One region of the Streptomyces sp. B5E4 genome, then DNA from elsewhere that is predicted to be linked to it. Evidence: riboswitches for the same ligand, from Rfam matches in the RefSeq annotation. Region 1 holds a riboswitch; the other holds the start of a gene.
What was found. Region 1 has a riboswitch for S-adenosylmethionine ahead of thrC (threonine synthase). Riboswitches for the same ligand answer to the same signal wherever they lie in the genome.

Region 1 (4,407 bases):
TCGCGTTCTCATATGCGTGGAGCATGGGCCACGAGGGGGGAACGCCCCAACCCTATCGCGTGCACGGACATGCGAACGGCCCCACTCCGGATCAGTGGGGCCGCACACACGCAAGCGGGGTTCAGCAGCCTCCGGCGACCGCCGGAATGATCGAGATCCCGGCCCCCTCGGGAGTGGGAGTCTGCAGGCCATCGGCGAAGCGGACGTCGTCGTCGTTCACATAGACGTTCACGAAACGGCGCAGCTTGCCTTGATCGTCCAGCACCCGGCCGGCGATGCCGCGGTGGTTCTTCTCCAGGTCTTCGATCACCTCGGCCAGGGTCGCGCCCTCGGCGCTCACCTCTGCCCGCCCGTCGGTATACGTACGGAGGATGGTCGGAATTCGGACGTTCACGCTCATGATGCGAGGCCGGCCTCTCGGAAGGAGTCGAGTGTGGGACGAATGATCGCGCTCGGCCCCGTGGTGGGAGCGACCGCGTCGAGGGTCTTCAGACCGTCGCCGGTGTTGATCGCGACGGTGGTCTCGGCCGGGTCGATCCGGCCGTCCGCGACGAGCTTCGCCAGCACGCCGAAGGTCACGCCGCCCGCCGTCTCCGCGAAGACGCCCTCGGTACGGGCCAGCAGCTTCACCGCGTCCACGACCTCGGCGTCCGTCACGTCCTCCACCGCGCCGCCGGTGCGGCGGGCGATGTCCAGGACGTACGGGCCGTCGGCCGGGTTGCCGATGGCGAGGGACTTGGCGATGGTGTCGGGCCGCACGGGACGTACCACGTCGTGGCCGTCCTTGAAGGCCCGCGAGACCGGGGAGCAGCCCGCCGCCTGGGCGCCGAAGATCTTGTACGGACGCTCCTCGACCAGCCCCGTCGCGATCAGCTCCTTCAGCCCCTTGTCGATCTTCGTGAGCTGGGAGCCGGAGGCGACCGGGATGACGATGTTGTCCGGGAGCCGCCAGCCGAGCTGCTCGCAGATCTCGTACGCGAGGGTCTTGGAACCCTCCGCGTAGTACGGGCGCAGATTGACGTTCGTGAAACCCCAGCCCTCGCCGATCGGGTCACCGATCAACTCGGAGCAGAAGCGGTTCACGTCGTCGTACGTGCCCTCGATGCCGACGACGTCACCGCCGTAGACCGCGGCCATGACGACCTTCGCGTGCTCCAGGTCGTACGGGATGAACACGCACGAACGCAGCCCCGCCCGGGCCGCGGCCGCGCCGACCGCGCCCGCCAGATTGCCGGTGGAGGAACAGGACAGGGTGGTGAAGCCGAAGGCGCGGGCCGCCTCGACGGCGATCGCGACGACGCGGTCCTTGAAGGAGTGCGTCGGGTTGCCCGAGTCGTCCTTGACGTGCAGCCCGCCGGTCACGCCCAGCTCGGCGGCGAGCCGGTCGGCGCGGTGCAGCCGGGTGAAGCCCGGGTTCAGGTTCGGCTTGCCGGCCACGTCGGCGGGGACCGGCAGCAGCGGCGCGTACCGCCAGATGCTCCGGGGACCCGCCTCGATACGGGCACGGAGCCGGGCGGCGGACTCGGCGTCACCGCCGGGAAGTTCGTACGCCGCCTCCAGCGGCCCGAAACACGACTGGCACGCGAACACCGGACCCAGCGGCACCCGCTCCCCGCACTCCCGGCACGACAGCGCGACGGCAGGGCCCAGATCAGGGGCGCCGTCGACGGCGGTGGGGGTGGGAGCTGTGTCTACAGCCATACTGGCGAGGCCCTCTCTCCTCATCTTCCCCGCGACGCGTCTCGCCGCAGGACGGAATTGGCACCATCACCGTCCGGGGCCTCGCAGCGTCGCGAGTACCGGACGGAGGGTTGCCGGGGCTTCAACGGGCCGTTCCCTCTGCCCCTCTGGATGAGCTCTGTATGGCGCAGGACCGGCGGAGCCGTCCGGCGCTTTTGTCCGAGCGCGGACCCCGACATAGGGACGTCACGCACGTTGTTCAAGACTGTAACCGACGACCAGGACAGTTGTGAGGGCCGTCCGCTACGCGAGACGGCTCTCACACCGCACAGGACCACCGGCAAGGGGAGGCCCGCAGGTGCTCGATGACGTGGAGCAGTGGCTGAGGACGCGGTCCTGGTCCGCGGCGGACCGGCCGCCCGCGCGGCTGCTGGCGGCCAAGCGGGCGCTGGGGGCACGCGGGACGGTGAGCGTGGTGCTGCCCGCGCTCAACGAGGAGGCCACGGTCGGGGCGATCGTCGCGGCGATCCGCGCGGAGCTGATGACGTCCGCCGAGGGCGGCGGGCTCGTCGACGAACTGGTCGTGATGGACTCCGGCTCCACGGACCGTACGGCGGAGGTCGCCGCCGCGGCCGGCGCGCGGGTCGTGCACCGCGACGACGTGCTGCCGCGGATGCCGGCGGTGCCGGGCAAGGGCGAGGTGCTGTGGCGGTCACTGCTGGTGACGAGCGGCGAGATCGTGTGCTTCGTGGACGCGGACCTCCGGGACTTCGACACGGCGTTCGTGAGCGGGATCGTGGGGCCGCTGCTCACGGAGCCGGACGTGGAATTCGTGAAGGCGGTCTACGACAGGCCCCTGGACACCGCCCCGGCGGCGCAGGGCGGACGGGTGACCGAGCTGGTGGCACGGCCGCTGCTGAACCTGCACTGGCCGCTGCTGGCCGGCTTCGTCCAGCCGCTCGGGGGCGAGTACGCGGCGCGGCGGTCGCTGCTGGAGCGGCTGCCGTTCCCCGTCGGGTACGGGGTGGAGCTGGGCCTGCTCGTCGACGCGCTGCACACCGTGGGGCTGGACGCGCTGGCCCAGGTCGACGTCGGCGTCCGCCGCCACCGCCACCAGGACGACCGCGCGCTGGGGCGCATGGCGGCGGCGATCTACCGCACGGCGCAGTTGCGGCTGGCGCGGGGGCACCTGGTGCGGCCGCGGCTGACGCAGTTCGACCGGGGGGCTGACGGGGCGTTCGAGCCGCGGACGTACGGGGTGGACACGGAGGAGCGGCCGCCGATGGGGGAGATCCGGGAGTACCGGAGCCCTCGTCGGGCGGGCCGCGGCGGAGAGGCGGAGCCGGGAACGACGGTGGCGTAGCCCTCGCCGGGCGGGCGACACCCGGGGGGGCTACGGGGCTGAGCTGGGAGGAGGGGGATCCCCGTACCCGCCCCTTCCCGAAACTCGGGGCTGCGCCCCGAGACCCGCCGGGGGCTCCGCCCCCGAACCCCCTCGGGGCTCCGCCCCGGGACCCCGGCGGGGCTGCGCCCCGGCCCCCCACGGGACTCCGTCCCGAACCCTTTGGGGCTCCGCCCCCGGGCCGCGGCCGGGCTCAGTTCCGGACTCCCACGGGCTCCGTCCTCAACCTCCTCGGGGCTCCGCGCCCAGACCCCGACCGGGCTCCGGCCCAACCCCACGCGAGGGCCGCGCCACACCCTCGAACCCCGGCCCCTCCCGGCCCTCGAACTTCCGGCCTCCCCCGGCCCCACCGCCCCACGTGCCCCCACCGGTATCGGCCACACCGCCTCGCTTGCGTTTCGGAGGGCCCCGGCGTGGCTAGGCTCGGCGCATGGTCGCGTCCCCCGGTGCTCCCCTGCTCGTCGCCTCCAACCGCGGGCCCGTCTCGTACGCCGTCGGTGACGACGGGGAACTCGCCGCCAAGCGAGGCGGTGGCGGGCTCGTTTCCGGGCTCAGTGCCGTGGGGCCCGAGGCCGGGGCGCTGTGGGTGTGTGCCGCGCTCGGTGACGGGGACCGGGAGGCCGTGCGGCGGGGGGTGGCCGAGCCGGGGGTGCGGATGCTCGGCATCGACCCGGACGTCTTTCACGACGCGTACAACGGCGTCGCGAACTCCGTCCTGTGGTTCGTCCACCACATGCTCTACGACATCCCCGTCTCGCCCGTCTTCGACGCGGAGTTCCGCCGCCAGTGGGCCGCGTATGAGACCTACAACCGCGCCTTCGCCGACGCCCTCGCCGACGGCGCGGCCGAGGGCGCGGCGGTGCTCGTGCAGGACTACCACCTGTGTCTCGTGCCCGGGATGCTCCGCGAGCGCCGCCCCGACCTGCGTATCTCGCACTTCACCCACACCCCCTGGGCACCCCCGGAGTACTTCCGGCTCCTCCCCGACGACGTCGCCGCCGCCCTCCTGCGCGGGCTGCTCGGCGCCGACCGCGTCGGCTTCCACACCCGCAGGTGGGCCGAGGCGTTCGCCGGGTGCTGCCGCGACGTGCTGGGCGGTGAGGCGAATGTCGCCTGGGCCGGGGAGGAGGCGCGGAGGGAGCGGACCACCCGGGTCGACGTGCACGCCCTCGGCGCCGACGCCGACTTTCTGCGCGAGCGGTCGCGGCGGCCGGACGTGGCCGAGCGGATGGCGGCCCTGCGCGAGCAGATCGGCGGCGCGGACCGCGAGGTCGTCGTGCGGGTGGACCGGACCGAGCTGTCGAAGAACATCGTCCGCGGGCTGC
Region 2 (4,407 bases), on a different contig from region 1:
CTGATGGCCGGCGGCAACGACCTGTGGGCCACGCACTTCCACCTCTCGATCGAATCGATCACCTGGTTCGTGCGGGTCGCCTTCTTCGTCGCCCCGGTGCTGGCCTTCTGGATCACCCGGCGCATCTGCCTCGGGCTGCAGCGGCGGGACCGTGAGAAGGTCCTGCACGGCCGGGAGACGGGCATCATCAAGCGGCTGCCGCACGGCGAGTTCATCGAGGTGCACGAGCCGCTGTCGCAGGAGGAGCTGCACAAGCTCACCGCGCACGACCAGCACGCGCCGCTGGAGCTCGGCCCAACGGTCGACGACAACGGCGTGGTGCGCAAGCAGGGCCCGGTGGAGAAGCTGCGGGCCAGGCTGTCGCAGAGCTACTACGGCGAGGCCGGCCAGATCCCGAAGCCGACCCGGCGCGAGTACGAGGAGATCACCAGCGGCCACGGGCACCACTAGGGCCTGTCCGCCGCCGGGCGATCACCGCCGGGGCCCCCGTCCAGCAGTTGGACGGGGGCCCTTCGGCGTATTCTGCGGTCGATAGGCTGACGCCCGACAACTGAGACGACCCCCGGGACGGTGTGCCATGAGCGTGCAGACGGCAGCAGGAGGCGACAGCACGGCGGCGCGTTCCTGGCCGGATGTCATCAGCGCGCTGATCGCCGGGCAGGACCTGGGCGCCGAGGACACCGCCTGGGCCATGGACCAGATCATGTCGGGCACCGCGAGCAACGCGCAGATCGCCGGATTCGCCGTCGCCCTGCGCGCCAAGGGCGAGACGGTCGCGGAGATCTCCGGGCTCGTCCGCACGATGTACGCGCACGCCAACACCATCTCCGTCCCCGGCCCGACCGTGGACGTCGTGGGCACCGGCGGCGACCGGGCCCGTACCGTCAACATCTCCACCATGTCCGCGATCGTCGTCGCCGGGACCGGCGCGAAGGTCGTCAAGCACGGCAACCGGGCCGCGTCCTCCGCCTCCGGCGCCTCCGACGTGCTGGAGAAGCTGGGGGTCAACCTCGACCTGGCCCCCGAGCGGGTCGCCGAGGTCGCGGAGGAGGCGGGCATCACGTTCTGCTTCGCGGTGAAGTTCCACCCCGCGATGCGGCACGTCGCCCAGACCCGCAAGGAGCTGGGCGTCAGCACCCCGTTCAACTTCCTCGGCCCGCTCACCAACCCGGCCCGGGTCGGGGCGCAGGCCACCGGCGTCGCGGACGCCCGGATGGCGCCGATCATGGCCGGGGTGCTGGCCGAGCGCGGCACCTCGGCGCTGGTCTTCCGCGGCGACGACGGGCTGGACGAGCTGACGACGACGGCCACCTCCCAGGTGTGGACCGTGCGCGGCGGCGCGGTGCGCCAGGAGCGCTTCGACCCGCGGGACGTGGGCATCGAGCTGGTGCCGGTGGAGGCGCTGCGGGGCGCGGACGCCTCGTACAACGCCGACGTCGCCCGCCGGCTGCTGGCCGGCGAGACCGGCCCGGTGCGCGACGCGGTGCTGCTGAACGCGGCGGCGGCGCTCACGGCCCTGGACACCGACGCGGACGGCCCGCTGCCGGACCGGATCGCGACGGGCATCGTACGGGCCGCGGAGTCGATCGACTCGGGGGCGGCGCTGCGCGTGCTGGAGCGCTGGGTCGCGGCCAGCAACGGCTGAGGCGGACGCGGGGGGACCTCCTGCTCCGGGTCACTCCCCGCCGATATCCGGAGAGTTGCGGACAGTCCGGGCAACCGGGTTGCGCCGCGGCTCTCCGGTGCGCATACTCCTGACCAGGTCACGAGCGACAGCGATCAAGGCCCCGGCCCGCTGTCCGGCAACCCTCCGTCCGTGGCGGGGTGCCCCGGGTGATGACCGGGCCGCAGGCAGCGAGGTCTGCGGCAAGCGCGGACCCCTCGCGAATCCAGGGGTCCTGGTCGGCCGAGGGAGTTCCGCCGTGAGCAAGCGAATGCGCTAGGGGCCAGCCGCCCCGCCGCCGCTGCGCGCGTCTTTCCGCCGGGTGCCGCGCGCGTCCTTTCCGGGCCGTACGGGCCCGTCACCCCGCATCTCCACGCCTGCTCACGGGAGTTCCGCATGTCCGCGTCCACGCTCACGCCCGCCTGTCTGCCCGTCCTCGGCCGGGACGTCCGCGCCCCGCTCGTCACCGGCGGCGACGCCGAGTACGCCGCCCTGGACTACGCCGCCAGCGCCCCGGCGCTGCAGCGCGTCTGGGACGACGTCGCCGCATACGCGCCGTACTACGGCGCGTGCACCGCGGCGCCGGCTACCTCTCGCAACTGTCCACCGAACTCTTCGAGTCCAGCCGTGCGACGGTCGCCGGGTTCCTCGGCTGCCGCCCCGACGACCAGGTCGTCTTCACCCGCTCCACCACCGACTCGCTCAACCTGCTGGCGACCGCGCTGCCGCCGGGGACCGAGGTCTACGTCTTCGAGACCGAGCACCACGCCGCCCTGCTGCCCTGGCAGCACGACGGGTCCGCGGCCGGCCGGGTCACCGTGCTCGCCGCGCCCGCCGGCCCCGAGCAGGCGGTGGCGGCGCTGGACTCGGCGCTCGCCGCGCGGGTCGGCGACGGTCCTGCGCTGGTGTGCGTCACCGGCGCTTCGAACGTCACCGGCGAGCTGTGGCCCGTACGGGAGCTGACCGCGGCGGCGCACCGGCACGGGGCGCGGCTGGTCCTGGACGCGGCGCAGCTGGCGCCGCACCACCCGGTGGACGTGGCGGACCTGGGCGTGGACTGGGTGGCCTTCTCCGGGCACAAGCTGTACGCACCCTTCGGCGCCGGCGTCCTGGCCGGCCGGGCGGACTGGCTCCAGGCGGCGCCGCCGTATCTCGCGGGCGGCGGCGCCAGCCGGCGGGTGCTGCGCGCGGCGGACGGGGGACTGGACGTCGAGTGGCAGACGACGGCGGCGCGGCACGAGGCGGGCTCGCCGAACGTCATCGGCGCGTACGCGATCGCATCGGCCTGCAAGGCGCTGACGCAGGCGGGGTTCGACGCGCTGGTGGAGCGGGAGCGGGCGCTGGTGGCACGGGTCCTCGCGGGGCTTGCGGCGCTGCCGGGGGTGCGGGTGCTGTCGCTGTTCGGCGCGGACGCGGCGCGGGTCGGGGTGATCTCGTTCGTGGTCGACGGCTGGAGCAGCTCGCATCTGGCGGCGGCGCTGTCGGCGGAGCACGGGATCGGGGTGCGCGACGGGCTGTTCTGCGCGCACCCGCTGGTGCGGGCGCTGCTCGGCGAGGCGGGGGAGTCGGCCGAGTGCGGGGGCGGCGCGTCCGAGGGGGAACGGCCGCTGAACGCGGTGCGGGTGAGCTTCGGGGCGGGGACGCCGGACGAGCACGTGGACCGCTTCCTGGCGGCGCTGGGGTCGCTGGTGCGCGACGGTGCGCGGTGGTCGTACCGCACGGTGGACGGCCGCTGCGTACCCGCCTTGGGCGCGGTACCGGCCGGAGGCGGGGCCCCGGCGGCGGCCTGACGGCGGCCGCCCGGCGTGCGCCGTCCGCGGCGCCGCCCCGGGGCGGTGCACGCGTGCGTGCGGTACGTGCCCTCGCCGCCGGCCGCTCCCGCCGGCCCGCCGCAGGCGACGCCGTGCCTCCGCGGCCGTCCCCCGGCTCAGGCCGGCGGCCGCACCGCCGCCGCGGGCACGGGGGCGGCCGGGCGGCCCGCGAGGGTGCTGCCGATCAGCACCATGCGCAGCGTCCGTTCCGCCGCGTCCGCCAGGAACTCCCGGGCGTGCAGCAGTGCTTCGGGCAGCGCCATCGGGCCCGGGATGATGGTCCCGTAGGCGTCGACGCCCGTGTCGTGGATCTCGTGTGCGCCCTCGCCGATGGTGCCGGCGAGGGCCAGGACCGGGCGGCCGTGGAGCTTGGCGCGGCGCGCCACCTCCGCGGGCACCTTGCCGCGCGGGGTCTGGTGGTCGAGGGCGCCCTCCGCGGTGATGACGAGGTCGGCGGCGGCCAGCCGGGCGTCGAGGTCGAGATGGCCGAGGAGCACCTCGAAGCGGGGAAGGAGGCGGGCGCCGACCGCCGCGAGGCCCGCGCCGAGGCCGCCGGAGGCGCCCGTGCCGGCGCCCAGGCGCAGGTCGGTGCCGGGGGCCGGGAGGTCGCGGGTGAGGACGCCGGCCCAGCGGTCGAGGGCGGCGGCCAGCTCCTCGACCTGCTGCGGGGAGGCGCCTTTCTGCGGGCCGAAGACGCGGGCGACGCCGCGGGGGCCGCAGAGCACGTTGTACGGGTTGCAGGCGACGAGCAGCTCCGTTTCGGCGAGCCGGGGGTCGAGCCCCGCGGTGTCGATGCGCGCGAGGCGGGCGAGGGCGGAGCCGCCGGGGGCGAGGTCGCGTCCTTCGGCGTCGGACAGCCGGGCGCCCAGGGCCGTCAGGGCACCGGCACCGCCGTCGGAGGTGCCGGAGTCGCCGCAGCCGACGATGATGCGG

Region 2: it holds a riboswitch for S-adenosylmethionine, as region 1 does, so the genes downstream of both, ABGA99_RS09265 (aminotransferase class V-fold PLP-dependent enzyme) here and thrC (threonine synthase) in region 1, are expected to answer to the same signal.

Annotation. Positions count from the first base shown of each region.
Region 1 covers NZ_JBDPMI010000028.1:35,673-40,079, forward strand. The annotation lists gene ABGA99_RS28410 (MoaD/ThiS family protein) at 122-400, opposite strand; gene thrC (threonine synthase) at 397-1,701, opposite strand; SAM riboswitch class I at 1,719-1,858, opposite strand; gene ABGA99_RS28420 (glucosyl-3-phosphoglycerate synthase) at 2,039-3,043, shown strand; gene ABGA99_RS28425 (trehalose-6-phosphate synthase) at 3,513-4,407, shown strand, end outside.
Region 2 covers NZ_JBDPMI010000005.1:109,528-113,934, forward strand. The annotation lists gene ABGA99_RS09255 (ubiquinol-cytochrome c reductase cytochrome b subunit) at 1-450, shown strand, start outside; gene trpD (anthranilate phosphoribosyltransferase) at 578-1,645, shown strand; SAM riboswitch class IV at 1,762-1,879, shown strand; partial or broken gene ABGA99_RS09265 (aminotransferase class V-fold PLP-dependent enzyme) at 2,060-3,453, shown strand; gene ABGA99_RS09270 (glycerate kinase) at 3,591-4,407, opposite strand, start outside.